3 regions of the Brevibacillus sp. SKDU10 genome follow, and region 2 is predicted to be linked to each of the others. Evidence: riboswitches for the same ligand, from Rfam matches in the RefSeq annotation. Region 2 holds a riboswitch; each other region holds the start of a gene.

Region 1 (4,976 bases), on a different contig from region 2:
GGCTACCCCTCTCATTATAGTCGCTACATCACAAATCATAGAAGGCGACGAAGCTTCTTCGCTTGATAATGATTATGCTGTAAGCTGCGCTATTCATTCGATGTGGCTGATGGCTTCTGAGCTAGGTCTAGGTTTTGTGTGGCGTACGCGTGGTGTAGGTTTAGCTAGAGATGAACGTCTCAAAGCCTTCTTGTCCCTATCTGATCAAGAAAAAGTGATTGGTTCCTTATTTATTGGCTATCCAACTGATGAAGCCACACCTCGAACTGCTCGAAAGCCTTTCACGCAAAAAACAACCTGGGTTGAGTAAAGCTTTGGTATATTTCGAAAGGTTACAAAAAGGTTACATTTTTCCCCGCTTTGTTGTAACATTTTCCTCACCTGCTACGTATTATTTTTATAGTAGGTGATGATACATATGACAAACCACATGACTTTTGCCATACTGGTGGGCTTGTGTGCGACAGCGGGACTTTTTTTATTTCGACGCGCTGTGACGAGTGGAGATCGACAGCAAGGTGGATTCTGGATTAATGGTCTAGCTATCGCTATTGCAACTTTGCTGGTTTTATTCTCAAGCGCCATCGTCGTGTTCTTATTGGTTACGATTCTCTGGACAGTCGGCACTCTATTTCCTATGTTTGTCGACAAATCTGATTTCTGGACACTCGTTTCCTTTGCAGTCGTCTCCTTTTTCATGTTAATGCTGTACGAACTAATTCTTGAACCAGTCCTTTTATACATAATGCAAAGACTACATATCTCAAGAAATTGGAAATTGATACCTGAAATTTTAGCAACGACCTTCATTTTTTATCTCGTGCACACCACATGGATTCCTGATGTCTTGTTAACACCATTAACTCCTTTATTTGTTGGCTTATTAGCTGTAACAGTCGATTATTTTTTAGAGCGCATCATGGGTGAGAGAAGGTAAAAATGCAGACACGACAAAAAGCACCTCTTAGTTTGCGAATTTCGCAACATGACAGAAGGTGCTTTTTATCTGTCTTTTCCTCGTACAAAAAGGCGTTTCTGCCAGCTACAGAAACGCTTCAACTGTTCTTCCATTCTTTTTTATATGTATGTTCTCCCGTTTTACAGCAGATGCACTTAGCGTGTCGTCCCTGTTTTTCCCTGTTTCTTCTGCTGTAAGCGGTATTGAGTAGGTGTACAACCTGTTTCTTTCTGAAAAACAGCGGCAAAATAGGCACTATTACGAAAACCTACTCTGCTTGCAATCATTGAAACATTTCGATCTGTTTCTAGTAGCTGCTTCTTCGCTTCATCTATTCGGATGCGCGTTAAATATTTCCCTGGCGTTATCTTCATACAACGAGAAAAACAACGCTGCAAATAAAAAGGACTCACATAGAGACGTGACGCCATTTCACGCAGAGTTACGGGTTGGTTATAGCAATCGTGAATCATCTCTAGCAAACGGGTCGCCGCATCTTCTTCCGCTGATTTCCAGGTCGGTTCAGATGGTCTACAACGCTTGCAAGGACGAAAACCTGCAGCAATGGCATCGGACGCCGCATAATAAATCTTCACATGCTCTCTTTTGGGTGTCCTTGATTTGCATGACGGCTTGCAAAAGATACCCGTCGTGCTAAGGCCATAAAAGAATAGTTGATCATAATTTGGATCGCATTCTACTATCGCCTTCCAGAACTCCTCTTTCATCCACGATCCCTCCTAGCCTTCAATCCTCAGTATAACGTAATGTTTTTACTTCTAGTAAGCAACTGGGAATGAAAGAGCAAAATTTCGATAGTTTTTTCTTAATTTCACAATTATGTAACTTTTTCCATAACAAAAAACCGTGCTTTTTCACGTTCTTACAAATATTTTTTGTAATAAACCACTCTTATTTTCACTAATAGTAAAAAAGCTAAGAGAGGAAGCAGCTCCCTTCTCTTAGCTTTTTTAAACTACTTTATTATGCACGTCGATAAGCGCCCGGATTCTGCTGAAACAATTGAGGTGCCCCATTTGCTAGTAATGTAACTACCAAAGCCGTAATCACATACTCAGGTATCAAATAAGTTGCATTATAGCTGAAGGAATAAAGGGTTGCAGGTGTTCCTTCCGGGGCATAGCTCCCAAACCAAACAGCTCCTGAAGTCGTGCGAATGCCCAAGCATAGCGCAATTCCAACTAGCAATCCTCCCCAGATGGAGGCAATTTTTGTTGCTTTGCTTTGCGTCTTACTAGCGTACAGGAATGCACCAAAGCCTAGCACGGCATAGGATAGAGGATAATCTAACACCATTTGAATCGGATGGACCATCTCGCCACCAAAAAAGAATTTAACCATGCCTACTAGCCCGCCTGTGATTAAGCCTGCTACCCAACCGCGGCGAAACGCCAAGAGAGCTATCGGTACCATTACCAGGGATACGCTCCCCCCTTGAGGCATGGCAAACAGCTTTACCTTACTTAAAATAACAGCTATTGCTGCCATGATTGCTATTTCCATCATGATAACCAGTCGTGTTCGTGACATTTCGATTCCTCCTCATTCTGATGCAGTATGTATGTAAGCAGCAGAAATAGAAAGGGTCCAACTCAAGTTTATATAGACTATAAATACAAATTAGAGCAAATTGTATCACCCAGTTGATTAAGAAGAGTATTTTTCATGTTTTACACACAAAAAAACCACCCTAGACGGATGGTTGTCAACGCGGCGATACACCCCTATCTCGACGATAGAGCTACAGCTTTCGCACTTGAAGTCAGCTACCTCTCCCTCCGCTGGCATTACCCAGTTCAGGTTCTACGGTCAGTAACGCATTCTGTTACAATCTCAGCCGCATTTGCCCGGCCCCCGTTTAGTACATGCTTATTTCGTTTTCAATGTTACAAATTCAAATAATACCATAACATATTACTACTATTTTGCAAAGTACTTCTTTGAAGCGTCATTTGCTTCATTATAATTGTTTTTTCAATCGTACGTTCTATAACTTTGCATCTAACAAAAGCGAAAAATCAGTTGAAACAAGCTAAATCTTTTACAAGATATGGGAAAAAACCAGAAATTGAGTGGGTCGAGGTACCCCCCACTTATCCTATGAATAGTATGTAAGGCAAAAGCCTAAAAAGCCTGCTACTTCGGCACCAACACACTCCCCCTGACATAGGATAAGGTGACTGTATCCCTCAACCTTGTTCCTGTAGAGCCCACAAGGAGGGGTGGCACGTTTTGAAGAGTAGCGACCAAAGTAAACCGTTATTAACTAATCGCGAAAGAGAAGTGTTTGAACTCCTGGTCCAAGACAAGACCACAAAAGAGATAGCAGGACAGCTCTTCATTAGCGAAAAAACAGTCAGAAATCACATTAGTAACGTCATGCAGAAATTGGGCGTGAAAGGGCGGTCACAAGCCGTAGTAGAATTGGTAAGGCTTGGCGAATTAAAAATTTGACCGCTCAGGTGAACTGCCTCCCTTTTCTTCAAATACTTGAAGAGAAGGGGGGATTTTTTCATTCTTTAGACATAAGGTGTTCGATTATAAGCCTCTTCATATCGCTTCTTCATGGCATTTCCAATTGAGTAAAACCTAGAACTGCAAGCATAAAAGCGGTTAGTGAAGCAAAGAAAATCCACTGCTAGGGAGCAACCATCGGTCCAAAAATGGCAACGATGAATAAAACAGATACGATAATGAAGCCTAACCACAATGAAATTCTTCCTCTTTGCGTATTCATAGATAAACCCTCGCTCGAACAGATATAGGAGCAAACGAATAATCGCATAGACCAGACCTGCAATCAGTATTAACATACACAATCCAATCACAACTATATTAAATTGGTAGGTGCTTAAAAATAAATCTTGTGATTCCAGATACATTTAGTAGGTATTCCACAATAAACAAATTAGTTACGGAAATCGAGATTGCTTTCTTAAGATCGGCAATAAAAAACGGCTTTATATTTTTATACATGTGGGGCAATTGAACATGGAATCCGCCGAGTCCCTTAGCAACGGCAGTTCGTATCTAATCTTCTCCTCCCACCTGCTTGTATTTCAAATCGACTAGCTTCACTAAATACAGCATGGGGCCAATCGACAAGACCAGGATTGGAAACCAGATTCTTGAAAAATCCTTACTTAACGGTGAGATGGTAAGTAGACGGACACCTGTTGTTTTATAAATCGTTACTGTCAAAAATAAAAAAGGCGCAAAAGGTTATAAAAAACCTAGCGCCTCTATCATTTTAATCTAATACTTCTCCATTACTAGCAATGACATTTTTATACCAGTAGAAGCTTTTCTTTTTCAATCTTCGCAGAGTTCCTCCTCCTTCATTATCCTTATCTACATAAATGAATCCGTAACGCTTCTTCATCTCCGCAGTGGAGGCACTAACTAAATCAATTGGTCCCCATGTTGTGTAACCAATCAGGTCAACACCATCTGCAATCGCTTCTTTCATTTCCGCAATGTGATCCTTTAAGTATGCAATGCGGTAATCATCCACAATGACGTCCCCGTCTTCTACAACATCAACTGCTCCTAATCCATTTTCCACAATAAACAGTGGCACCTGATAACGATCGTACAAGATATTAAGGGCAATGCGCAGACCTTTCGGGTCGATTTCCCATCCCCAATCCGTTGCTTTCAAATACGGGTTTTTTACTCCACCCATGATGAGATTTCCATTTGTCTCTCCAGCTTTTTCAGGGGTTACTGTTGCCGTTCTACTTACATAGTAGCTAAAGCCTAGATAGTCTACTTTGTACGTGCGCAATAGCTCTTCGTCGCCTTCCTCTATGACGATTTGAATATCATTTTCAGCAAAATAGCGCTTCGTATAGGATGGATAGTAGCCTCTCACTTGAATATCGGTAAAGAATAAGGTCTCCCGATCTGTAGTAAATGCTTTCCATACATCTTCTGGATGACTTGTTAGTGGGTAGGTTGGCAAATAAGCCAGCATGCAACCAATCTGAGCATCAGG
Region 2 (4,976 bases):
CGGTACCGGAGAAAGGAGCCACCACGCTGGATTGAGAGCTTTGCTTCGTTAGCTCCGCTTTTTTTACCTGTAGCTGGTTAATCTGTGCTTGAACGGAAGCAATATCAGTGCTTTTTGGACCTTTTTTATTGAGGGCTAATTCGCTCTGGGACATTTTAAGAGATGATTGCGCTTGGGATAATGAGTCCTTAGCCTTGTCCAATTCAGTGGCAGGAGAAGCACCAGCCTCTACCAATTGTTTGGTACGGTTGTATTCCTTCTGAGCAGAGTCAACCTTTTCTTTCTCTTGACGAACGCGTTCTTCCTGTTGGGCAATCGTTTCAGGTTCTTTGCCTGATTTAACACGATTTAGTTCAGCATGCTGCGAGGCGATTTGCGCATCAATGGATGCAATTTCGCTTGATAGATCGGTTACATCAATACGAGCAATGACTTGATTTGCTGTAACATTGTCACCTTCCTGTACGTTAAATTGCAGCAAAGTCCCATTATTTGGGGAGAAAAGCGTAACCTCTTGCTTCGCCTTAACCATTCCTGATGCCATTACTTTGTTTTCAATGCTTCCTTTTACAACAGGAGTGACGGAAACAGGAAGGCCCGTTGCGTCGACAGCGGTCAATTTCAAATAACCATAGGCGCCGGCGACTAGTACTCCAGCTGCGATAACACCCCACCAACGTTTCTTCATAATAGCCTCCTTAAAAAATTTGTTTACAATGGATTTACGCATCAACTGCTAAATGGTTACAAAAATTTATGCTAATTTAGTAAAACTTTAAGGAATAACAATATTGTAATAATATTTAGAAGAGACTGATTTTTAAATTGACGTGATTCCGTTAAATTCTGCGTGATAGAATAGAGAGGATATCGCGTACAATAATAAACATAGTTTATTATTAGTTGTGCAACTTACGATTCAGGGGGTATTATCGTGACAAAAGCGATCCGTTTTAGTTATGACAAAGCATTGCCATTCGTTTCCGAACACGAAATGAAGCATTTAGAAGCGGCTGTAGGGCTAGCGCATCAACAATTACATGAGGGTACAGGTGCTGGTAGCGACTATCTAGGCTGGGTAGACCTACCGGATACATACGATAAAGAAGAATACGCACGTATTAAAGCGGCGGCAGAAAAAATCAAGGCTGATTCTGATGTATTGCTCGTTATTGGTATCGGAGGCTCCTATCTTGGAGCTAAGGCAGTAATTGATGTACTAGGGCATACATTCTATAACTCTTTAACAAAAGAACAGCGCAAAACACCTGAGATTTATTTCGTGGGTAATAATATTAGCCCTGTCTATTTGACTCACCTTATGCAGGTTATTGAAGGCAAGGAGGTTTCGGTCAACGTTATTTCTAAATCCGGAACCACTACAGAGCCAGCTATTGCTTTCCGTATTTTCCGCGAGTTCATGGAGAAAAAGTATGGCAAGGAAGAAGCCCGTAAACGCATTTACGCAACAACAGATAAAGCGCGCGGGGCTTTGAAGCAAGTAGCGAACGAAGAAGGTTATGAGAGCTTCGTTATTCCAGATAATGTTGGTGGACGCTTCTCTGTATTAACAGCAGTAGGATTGTTGCCTATCGCTGTATCAGGTGCAGATATCGATGCATTGATGAGTGGAGCGCAGGCGGCTCGTCAGCGCTATATGAATCCAGCTCTTGGAGAAAATGAATGCTATCAATATGCTGCTATCCGCAATTGCTTATTGCGCAAAGGGAAGCAGATTGAGATGCTAGTAAGCTATGAACCTCAATTCCATTATTTCAATGAATGGTGGAAGCAGTTGTTTGGAGAGTCTGAAGGGAAGGATGGTCGCGGAATCTTCCCGGCTGCTGCTGATTTCTCTGCTGATCTGCATTCTATGGGGCAATTTATCCAAGACGGCTCGCGTAATTTGTTTGAAACGGTGCTTTCCGTTGCTCAACCAGCTACTGACGTTGAAATCATGCAGGATGCCGCTAATTTAGATGGCTTGAACTTCCTTAGTGGAAAAGGCATGGATTTTGTTAACAAAAAAGCAATGGAAGGCACGATTTTAGCGCACATGGACGGCGGCGTTCCTAACCTTGTAGTTGAATTGCCTGAGCTATCAGCGTATCATATTGGTGAGCTTCTTTATTTCTTTGAAAAAGCATGCGGCATCAGCGGTTATCTGCTAGGTGTGAATCCATTTGATCAGCCTGGCGTAGAGGCTTATAAAGCGAACATGTTCGCACTTCTTGGTAAGCCAGGTTTTGAAAAGCAGAAGGCTGAGCTGGAGGCCCGCTTAAAAGGACAGTAAACCATGTATTTAACTGTAAAGGAAACAGCTGCTTATCTGGATATGCCTGAATGGTTTATACGAGAAAAGATAGCGGAGAGACGTATCCGTGCCGTCCATAATGGCGAGGACTACTTTATTAATAAGGAGCAGTTTACTCATCATATGGAGGAGCTAGAGAGACTGAAGGCTTTCGAAGAGGCGGAAAAATTCGAGCCAATTCCTGAAAGCTATGATTACAAGGACGAAGATTAATAATTTCACATTGATCTACTGGGGGAGTCCTAACTTGCAGGGCTGAGAGGACAGAGCGTGTCTGTTGACCCTTTTTACCTGATCCAGGTCATGCTGGCGAAGGGAAGTGGTTAGATTTGGTGTTGGTGATTTTCCCACTTTTCCTGCGCGGAGAAGTGGGTTTTTTCATTTCTTTGTGTAGAGAGCCAATCGATTCCCCACTCAGTAGATACGAGAAAGGGTGAAGAACAATGAAAAGCTGTTCAGACATCATTGTGATTGGCGGAGGAATTATTGGTTTGTCGATTGCCACGGAACTTGCTCAAGTAGGCATGACTGTTACTCTCATCGAAAAGGGAGTGTTTGGAGGGGAGGCATCCGTTGCAGCGGCGGGAATGCTTGCTCCTTTAAAGGAATTTACGAAGCCGGGGCCGCTTCTTGACATGGGAATACGTTCATTGCAGCTATACAAGAATTGGGTGCTTGAACTGAAGGAGGCTACCGGCATTGATTGCCAGCTATCTACAGCAGGCATTTTGACAGTAGCCATGAGCGATATGGAGGAGGAATGGTTGCAGGAGCGCTACCAGTGGCAAAAGTCTGAAGGTTATGATATCCGATTGTTGTCTGGGAAAGAAGTGCAAAAACACGAGCCGCATTTATCAAAAATGGTACGCCAAGCCATCTATTCTCCACACGAGGCTGACATTAATAACCGTTTGTTATTAGAAGCCCTAGTGATACAAGCCAAAAACCGAAATGTTCGTTTATTCCAAAATACTGCTGTAATCAGATTAAAGCATGCTGGAAGGAAAATGACTGGCGTTGTAACAGATAAAGGGGAGCTGGAAGCTAATCACGTGATTGTAGCAGCCGGGGCGTGGACTGCTGATATCTTACGTCAGGTGGGAGTGGATGTACCTGTCTATCCAGTAAGAGGACAAATCGCGGCGGTTGATTCGAATCATTTGCCTCTTTCCCATGTAGTCTTTGGAAAAAATGGCTATCTAGTGCCTAAGCAGGATAGACGAATTATTGTTGGAGCTACAGAAGATTTAGCCGGCTTTGACCGCTCTTCCACTGTTTATGGTGTATCGAAAGTATTAACGGGGGCAATGTCAATTGTACCAGCGATTTCGGAAGCTCCATTTTTACAGGCTTGGGCAGGATTACGGCCTGCCACGGCTGATGGACATCCTATTTTAGGGCCAGTGCCAAACTGGAGTGGGCTAACGCTAGCCTGCGGACATTACCGGAATGGAATCCTGTTAGCACCGATTACGGCGAAGCTGATCGCTGAATATGTCAGTTCAAATGAAACAGAGCATATGAATCCTTTCTTGCCTAATAGGTTCAGTCTTGTTTCGTACGAGGAAAAATGAGGAGAAGGCGCTCACCCTTTTCATAAAGAATGGGAGTTTGAGGAAGGTTAACAAAAAAAGGAGATGATCGCAGATGAAGCAATGGAAAAATAGATGGCAGCATATGGCGATAGTTGCTTTTACTGTGCTTCTGTTTCCTGTATCTACCTCTTCAGATATCGCATGGGCTCAACTACCATCTCCTGTACCTTCCGAACCGATACAAGGAGCTCTTATTTTGACGATGAATCCCCATGTAATGAAAGCAATCACTCACTACTATGGTTATCCACGAGCCTATGATCTATCCTCAGCCAAGGTAATAGGTGTCTCTCGTCTAACCAATCAGCCTCATTCCTACGAAGCTGTTTTTCAGGTGAAAACCTATGAGGGAAATCATTCACCGCCTTTTGCGATTGAAACGATTAAGCTAGCGGTACACCCAAACGGGGTACAATTGACTGGATATTCTCATCAAGGCGACGAGTGGGAGGAAAAGCGCAAGGCGGAGGAGCAACAGGTACAAAAGGAGTTTGAGGAGTACTTTCAAATGAAACTAGCTGGCTATCAGCAAATCGGATATTACCAAATTGCTCACCAATATCGCGATGAGCCTGATAATGCCTTACTCTTGCTGAATCAGGAATTGCTTTCCCAAAAAGAAGCGATTCAAAAGCAAGTTTATCTATTGCCTATGACCTTTCTTGGTAAACGGGACGGCTACATCTTGTATAAGCGACCAGATGGGCGGCAGATCGTCTATTTCCTGCTTAAGGAGCTAGGGACCTGGAAATTGGATAAGATGAAGCATGTACCTGGTAAGGAAGTTTCGAAAGTCAGCTTGGCATTCGTATAGAATAGCTAAAAAGCCGTCAGTCAACTTGAAATGCTGACGGCTTTTGGAGTGTAAAAACCAGTTTTCATTTATGACTTCTTAGGAAGAAGCGCCGTCCAAAAAGTGTCATTCTCATATCCGAGGCGCCAAATTGCAAAGCCAGCCAGCTTGTACTTTATAGCCAAGCTACGTTTAGCGGCGATACTATATTCATTCTCATACCAGAGGGTATGCCAAACACCATTTTTCATATAGTGCAGATAGGGCGATTTAT
Region 3 (4,976 bases), on a different contig from region 2:
TCTGACGTAATATCTGTATTTCTTCTTTGATTGTATTACCTAAATCCTTACCGCTATGAACCACTTCAGAACGATGGTTGTAGGAGTTTTTAATAAAATTGGCAATCCTAATCCTTTCTTCAGGTGTTTGCCCCAGATAATAAGCAATTCTTGTTCGCACCTTGTACGTAATCTCTCCCTTTTTACCATCTGGTACAAACAAAGACTCCAAAGCAATCCATAAATCTAACAACTCATCCTCCAACGATTTCTTTTCTAAAGCTAATAAATATCTGCGATACGGAACGGTTGGAAACGAGATATCTGCATTCATTAGACGCTTGAACAATCCCTCTATTTGATCGGTATATATAAACTTAGGACCATCTAATGAGCGTTTTAAATAATTAATCCCATACCGATTTTCTTCCATTGTTAATAGATAAGGGATCGAACAAACCCCTTCTCCATTCGCCATGTTTAAGCGATTCTCTATTTCAGCTATAAAAGGACGATCCTCTTTTACTTTTAAGGTAGGATACTCTGCATAGAGAAACAATGAGTTTGGTTTTACCTTTTCTTCAAAATGAAGCCGATTCTCGTTCATCTGTGGACGCAAGCGCTCATGACAAATCTTATACAAGGGCTCAAAGCCGGATACCAGAAAGAAATCCTCACTTAGCTGTATGCGAAGTGGTTTATCTGTTATGGTATTAAATACGGGTGCAATCAAGGTTGGCATGATGATCCCTCCATTCGCCACGGCTTTATAGGTTATGACTCTTATAAAGGCTTCTGGCCGTTTTTACTTAGATGCTGATCCTTGTTCCTGACTCAAACGCTTAATGATATTTTCATTCTCAATCATATCCTCTTGCTTGTCCGCATACAACAATCCATAATGGGTTAGCATAGTGGAAATTTGATTATTGTCCGTTAGAATGACATGCAGAACAGCTTTATTTTTGAAATCATAATACTCCAGAACTCTTCCTAGGTCGCGTGTTGGCGCTCCATATACCTTTTTGATATCTTCTAGGGTTAGTTGCTTTTTAGACTCAAGATTTTTCATCAAATCTCCGCGTTTTAACATCACTTGGGCAGCTACTAATGTAGGGTCAGCCGTTTTGGTAAAATATAAGGGGTAGGCCTTATTCCATTTTGCCCCTGTTAATGGATTGATCTTGATAAAAGCTACTTCTTGCTCTACTTCTGGATTTGGTCCATTCTCTGATTTTAAATTGGTACGAAAATTACTTTTAATGGTCTTTTTTTCTACAGCAGGTCCATATATTTTTTCCATCTGAGCTAGTGTCGTTTTCCCAATCATAGCTTGCTCTGTAAACTTGAGCTCCGCTGTGAGATCTATCTGATTAACCTTTATATCTTGGGCTTGTTCAATAGGCGTCGTATTTGATTGATTTCCACTACAGCCTGTTACAAGTAATAAGCTAGCGAGCACTGCCATAAACATCGATCTTTTTTTCATAAAAATCTGTCCTCTCCTGTTTAACTATAATTCACAGCGTTACAAACACTTCCCAATGCATGTGATACCAATTTCCCTCCCATACTAATCACGAAGGAGCTGATAAGGATGGCAAAAGATGATTTCTTAGTAGAAAATCCGCATCAAACATATAATAACCAATTTCAAGGCTTAGAACAAACCGGGGAACCTTTGCCAGGAACCAAAAAGGTAAAGCAAAAGAATCATTCCCGTCAAGTTAAAACACGCGAAGGATAACCCTCTGCTTAACAAACCGCCTGTCCCTGGCCGGATTGGCGGTTTTGTTTATTTTTCCCACACATAACGTTCCATCAGTCCTATTGACCCACATTTTTCCATATGATATGGTAGAAGGGCAACTACATATGGATACGGGAGCTTGGATGAAGCCAGGCTGAGAGGGTGGAGAACTCTGCTACCGACCGTGAAACCTGATCTGGATAATGCCAGCGTAGGAAACGATCCCATACGAATGACTTCGTTTATTTCAGCATGTTTATTTTGTATGGATAAGAGCCGTCAGCCTTTGCTGTATGGCTCTTTTTAGTTTGTCGCTCCTACCGTCCCTAGCTAGTTGCCAAATGATGTTGGGAGGTATAGCAATGTCTATTTTATCAACTCCGTCTTTTTTTCCAGCAAGTCGCAAGAGATATGTGACAGGCTCAAGGCCTGATCTACTGGTTCCGTTTCGTGAAATTATGCTTTCTCCTACTGTTGATCAGCAAGGACGCGTTACTCCAAATGCTCCTTTGCAAGTGTATGATACGAGCGGACCCTACACAGATGAAACACTGTTTGAAACGATTGATCTAAGCAAAGGTCTTGCACCACTCCGCTCTCCTTGGATTTTAGAACGCAATGACACAGAAACATACGGGGCCTCCAAAAATCTTGCCCCTACAAAATCAAAGGATGCTAACTCGCTTCCTGTTCAAGAATTTGAAAATCGTCCACCTCTGCGAGCACGTAGAGGAAAACGCGTCACTCAGCTTCATTATGCACGTAAAGGCATCATTACACCTGAAATGGAATTCGCAGCGATACGTGAGGGAATAAAGCCAGAGGTAGTACGTCAAGAAATTGCCAGTGGACGCGCCATATTGCCAGCTAATATAAATCACCCCGAGCTAGAGCCTATGCTTATTGGCAAGCAATTTTTGGTAAAAATAAACGCTAATATTGGAAATTCGGCTGTTCTTTCCTCCATAGAAGATGAAGTTGAAAAAATGGTCTGGGCAATTCGCTGGGGAGCGGATACCATAATGGATTTATCGACCGGTAAAAATATTCACACGACACGTGAATGGATTTTACGGAATGCTCCTGTACCAGTCGGAACTGTACCATTGTATCAAGCTTTGGAGAAAGCGGGAGGACAACCAGAGAATTTATCCTGGGAATTATACCGGGATACGTTAATCGAGCAAGCAGAACAAGGTGTGGACTACTTCACAGTGCATGCTGGACTCTTGCTTCGTTACATCCCTCTTACCATGAATCGTGTGACAGGAATCGTTTCGCGAGGAGGTTCCATTATGGCCTCTTGGTGTCTTACCTATCATCAGGAGAATTTCTTGTATACACATTTCCGTGAGATTTGTGAAATTGCAAGTGCTTACGATATCTCACTCTCCTTAGGGGATGGTCTGCGGCCGGGGTCCATTGCGGATGCCAATGATGCTGCTCAAATGGCGGAATTGGAAACCTTGGGTGAACTAACGAAAATGGCCTGGGAGTATGATGTTCAGGTCATGATCGAAGGGCCGGGACATGTTCCCATGCACAAGATTAAAGAAAACGTAGACATTCAGCAGGATATTTGTCAGGAGGCTCCCTTCTATACGTTAGGGCCGCTTACAACTGATATTGCCCCCGGATATGATCACATTACCTCTGCCATTGGTGCTGCTATGATTGGCTGGTTTGGTACTGCGATGCTATGCTATGTAACGCCGAAAGAACATTTAGGACTGCCTAATAAGCATGATGTAAAAGAAGGGGTCATCGCCTATAAAATCGCAGCGCATGCCGCCGATCTAGCAAAAGGTCATCCCCTTGCTCAAGCATGGGATGATGCGATGTCAAAAGCACGATTTGAATTTCGCTGGCACGATCAATTTCATTTATCATTAGATCCCGAGCGAGCACGCGATTATCATGATGAAGCTCTTCCCGCTGAACCAGCTAAAACAGCGCATTTTTGCTCGATGTGTGGACCGAAATTTTGCAGCATGAAAATTAGTCATGAATTAAAAGGAATGGTTGATAACAGTCAATTGTCGGATAAAAGTACACCAAGTCTTGAAGATTCTCTCATTGAAACAGGGCTTTCTCAAAAGGCAGAAGAGTTTAAACGCTCTGGCTCTAAAATGTATACCTGAGCTCTTTTATTAGCTTGTAATACTCGGTATGTTTGTACACACTCTTATCTTTTTCTTGCAAGCTAATATAACCTTCTTTTACGAGTAAAGAAAAAAGGTTGCTGGTCTATTCCAGCAACCCTTTTCTATAGAGAATAATTATTTTACCACTACGTGGATCGGACGACCAAGCGCCATTTCTGCAGCTTCCAATGTTACTTCGCCCAAAGTTGGGTGAGCATGGATAGTTAGCTCGATATCTTCCAATGTAGCACCCATCTCAATAGCCAAAGCTACTTCAGATACGATGTTAGAAGCATCTTCCCCAACGAATTGTGCACCTAGAACTACTCCTGTTTCTTTGTCAGCAATGATTTTTGCAAATCCTTCGCCGGCATTAACAGATAGAGCACGTCCGTTAGCAGCATAAGGGAAACGACCTACAACTACATCTAGACCTTGTTCTTTTGCTTCTCTTTCAGAGATACCCACACTGGACATTTCTGGATCGGAGAATACAACAGAAGGAATGCACTTGTAATCCACTTCAGCCGCATGTCCCGCAATTGCCTCAGCAGCCACTTTACCTTCATAAGAAGCTTTGTGAGCTAGCGCAAGACCTGGAACAATGTCACCAATCGCGAAGATGTGTGGTAGACTTGTACGACCTTGTTTATCTACTTCGATCAATCCGCGCTCGTTCATTTTCACGCCGATCGCTTCAAGACCGATATCATTTGTGTTAGGCTTACGGCCAACAGTAACTAGTACGTAATCAGCTTCAAAGGACATTTCTTCTCCTTTTACTTCTGCTTTTACGACTACACCGTTTTCTGATTCTTCCACGCCTTTTGCAAGAGCTTTGGTATGAATTTTCACGTTGTGTTTTTTCAAACGACGTTCAACTAGACGAGTCATGTCTTGTTCAAATCCAGGTAGGATATGGTCTGCACCCTCAAGGATTGTAAGTTCTGTACCAAATTTAGCAAGAACTGTACCTAGCTCAACCCCGATGTATCCACCACCGATAACTACCATGCGTTTTGGAATTTCGCCAAGACTTAATACCTCAGTAGAGGACAATACTCGCTTGCTCCATTTAAACGCTGGAAGTTCGAACGGACGAG

What was found. Region 2 has a riboswitch for thiamine pyrophosphate ahead of thiO (glycine oxidase ThiO). Riboswitches for the same ligand answer to the same signal wherever they lie in the genome.
Region 1: linked by a shared signal. The riboswitch ahead of thiT (energy-coupled thiamine transporter ThiT) and the one ahead of thiO (glycine oxidase ThiO) in region 2 are both predicted to bind thiamine pyrophosphate.
Region 3: linked by a shared signal. The riboswitch ahead of thiC (phosphomethylpyrimidine synthase ThiC) and the one ahead of thiO (glycine oxidase ThiO) in region 2 are both predicted to bind thiamine pyrophosphate.

What each region holds. Positions count from the first base shown of each region.
Region 1 is NZ_LSSO01000149.1:68,073-73,048, reverse strand. Features, by position in the region: gene AYJ08_RS11235 (nitroreductase family protein) at 1-310, shown strand, start outside; gene AYJ08_RS11230 (hypothetical protein) at 419-937, shown strand; gene AYJ08_RS11225 (bifunctional transcriptional activator/DNA repair enzyme AdaA) at 1,114-1,686, opposite strand; gene thiT (energy-coupled thiamine transporter ThiT) at 1,943-2,509, opposite strand; TPP riboswitch at 2,736-2,847, opposite strand; gene AYJ08_RS11215 (helix-turn-helix domain-containing protein) at 3,212-3,433, shown strand; gene bglH (aryl-phospho-beta-d-glucosidase) at 4,230-4,976, opposite strand, start outside.
Region 2 is NZ_LSSO01000186.1:84,589-89,564, reverse strand. Features, by position in the region: gene AYJ08_RS18235 (efflux RND transporter periplasmic adaptor subunit) at 1-688, opposite strand, end outside; gene AYJ08_RS18230 (glucose-6-phosphate isomerase) at 935-2,293, shown strand; gene AYJ08_RS18225 (excisionase family DNA-binding protein) at 2,297-2,527, shown strand; TPP riboswitch at 2,538-2,649, shown strand; gene thiO (glycine oxidase ThiO) at 2,758-3,888, shown strand; gene AYJ08_RS18215 (DUF3888 domain-containing protein) at 3,962-4,723, shown strand; gene AYJ08_RS18210 (glycosyl hydrolase family 18 protein) at 4,792-4,976, opposite strand, start outside.
Region 3 is NZ_LSSO01000009.1:5,717-10,692, reverse strand. Features, by position in the region: gene AYJ08_RS01380 (HEPN domain-containing protein) at 1-721, opposite strand, end outside; gene AYJ08_RS01375 (peptidylprolyl isomerase) at 785-1,468, opposite strand; gene AYJ08_RS01370 (small acid-soluble spore protein P) at 1,577-1,726, shown strand; TPP riboswitch at 1,851-1,967, shown strand; gene thiC (phosphomethylpyrimidine synthase ThiC) at 2,092-3,870, shown strand; gene lpdA (dihydrolipoyl dehydrogenase) at 4,009-4,976, opposite strand, start outside.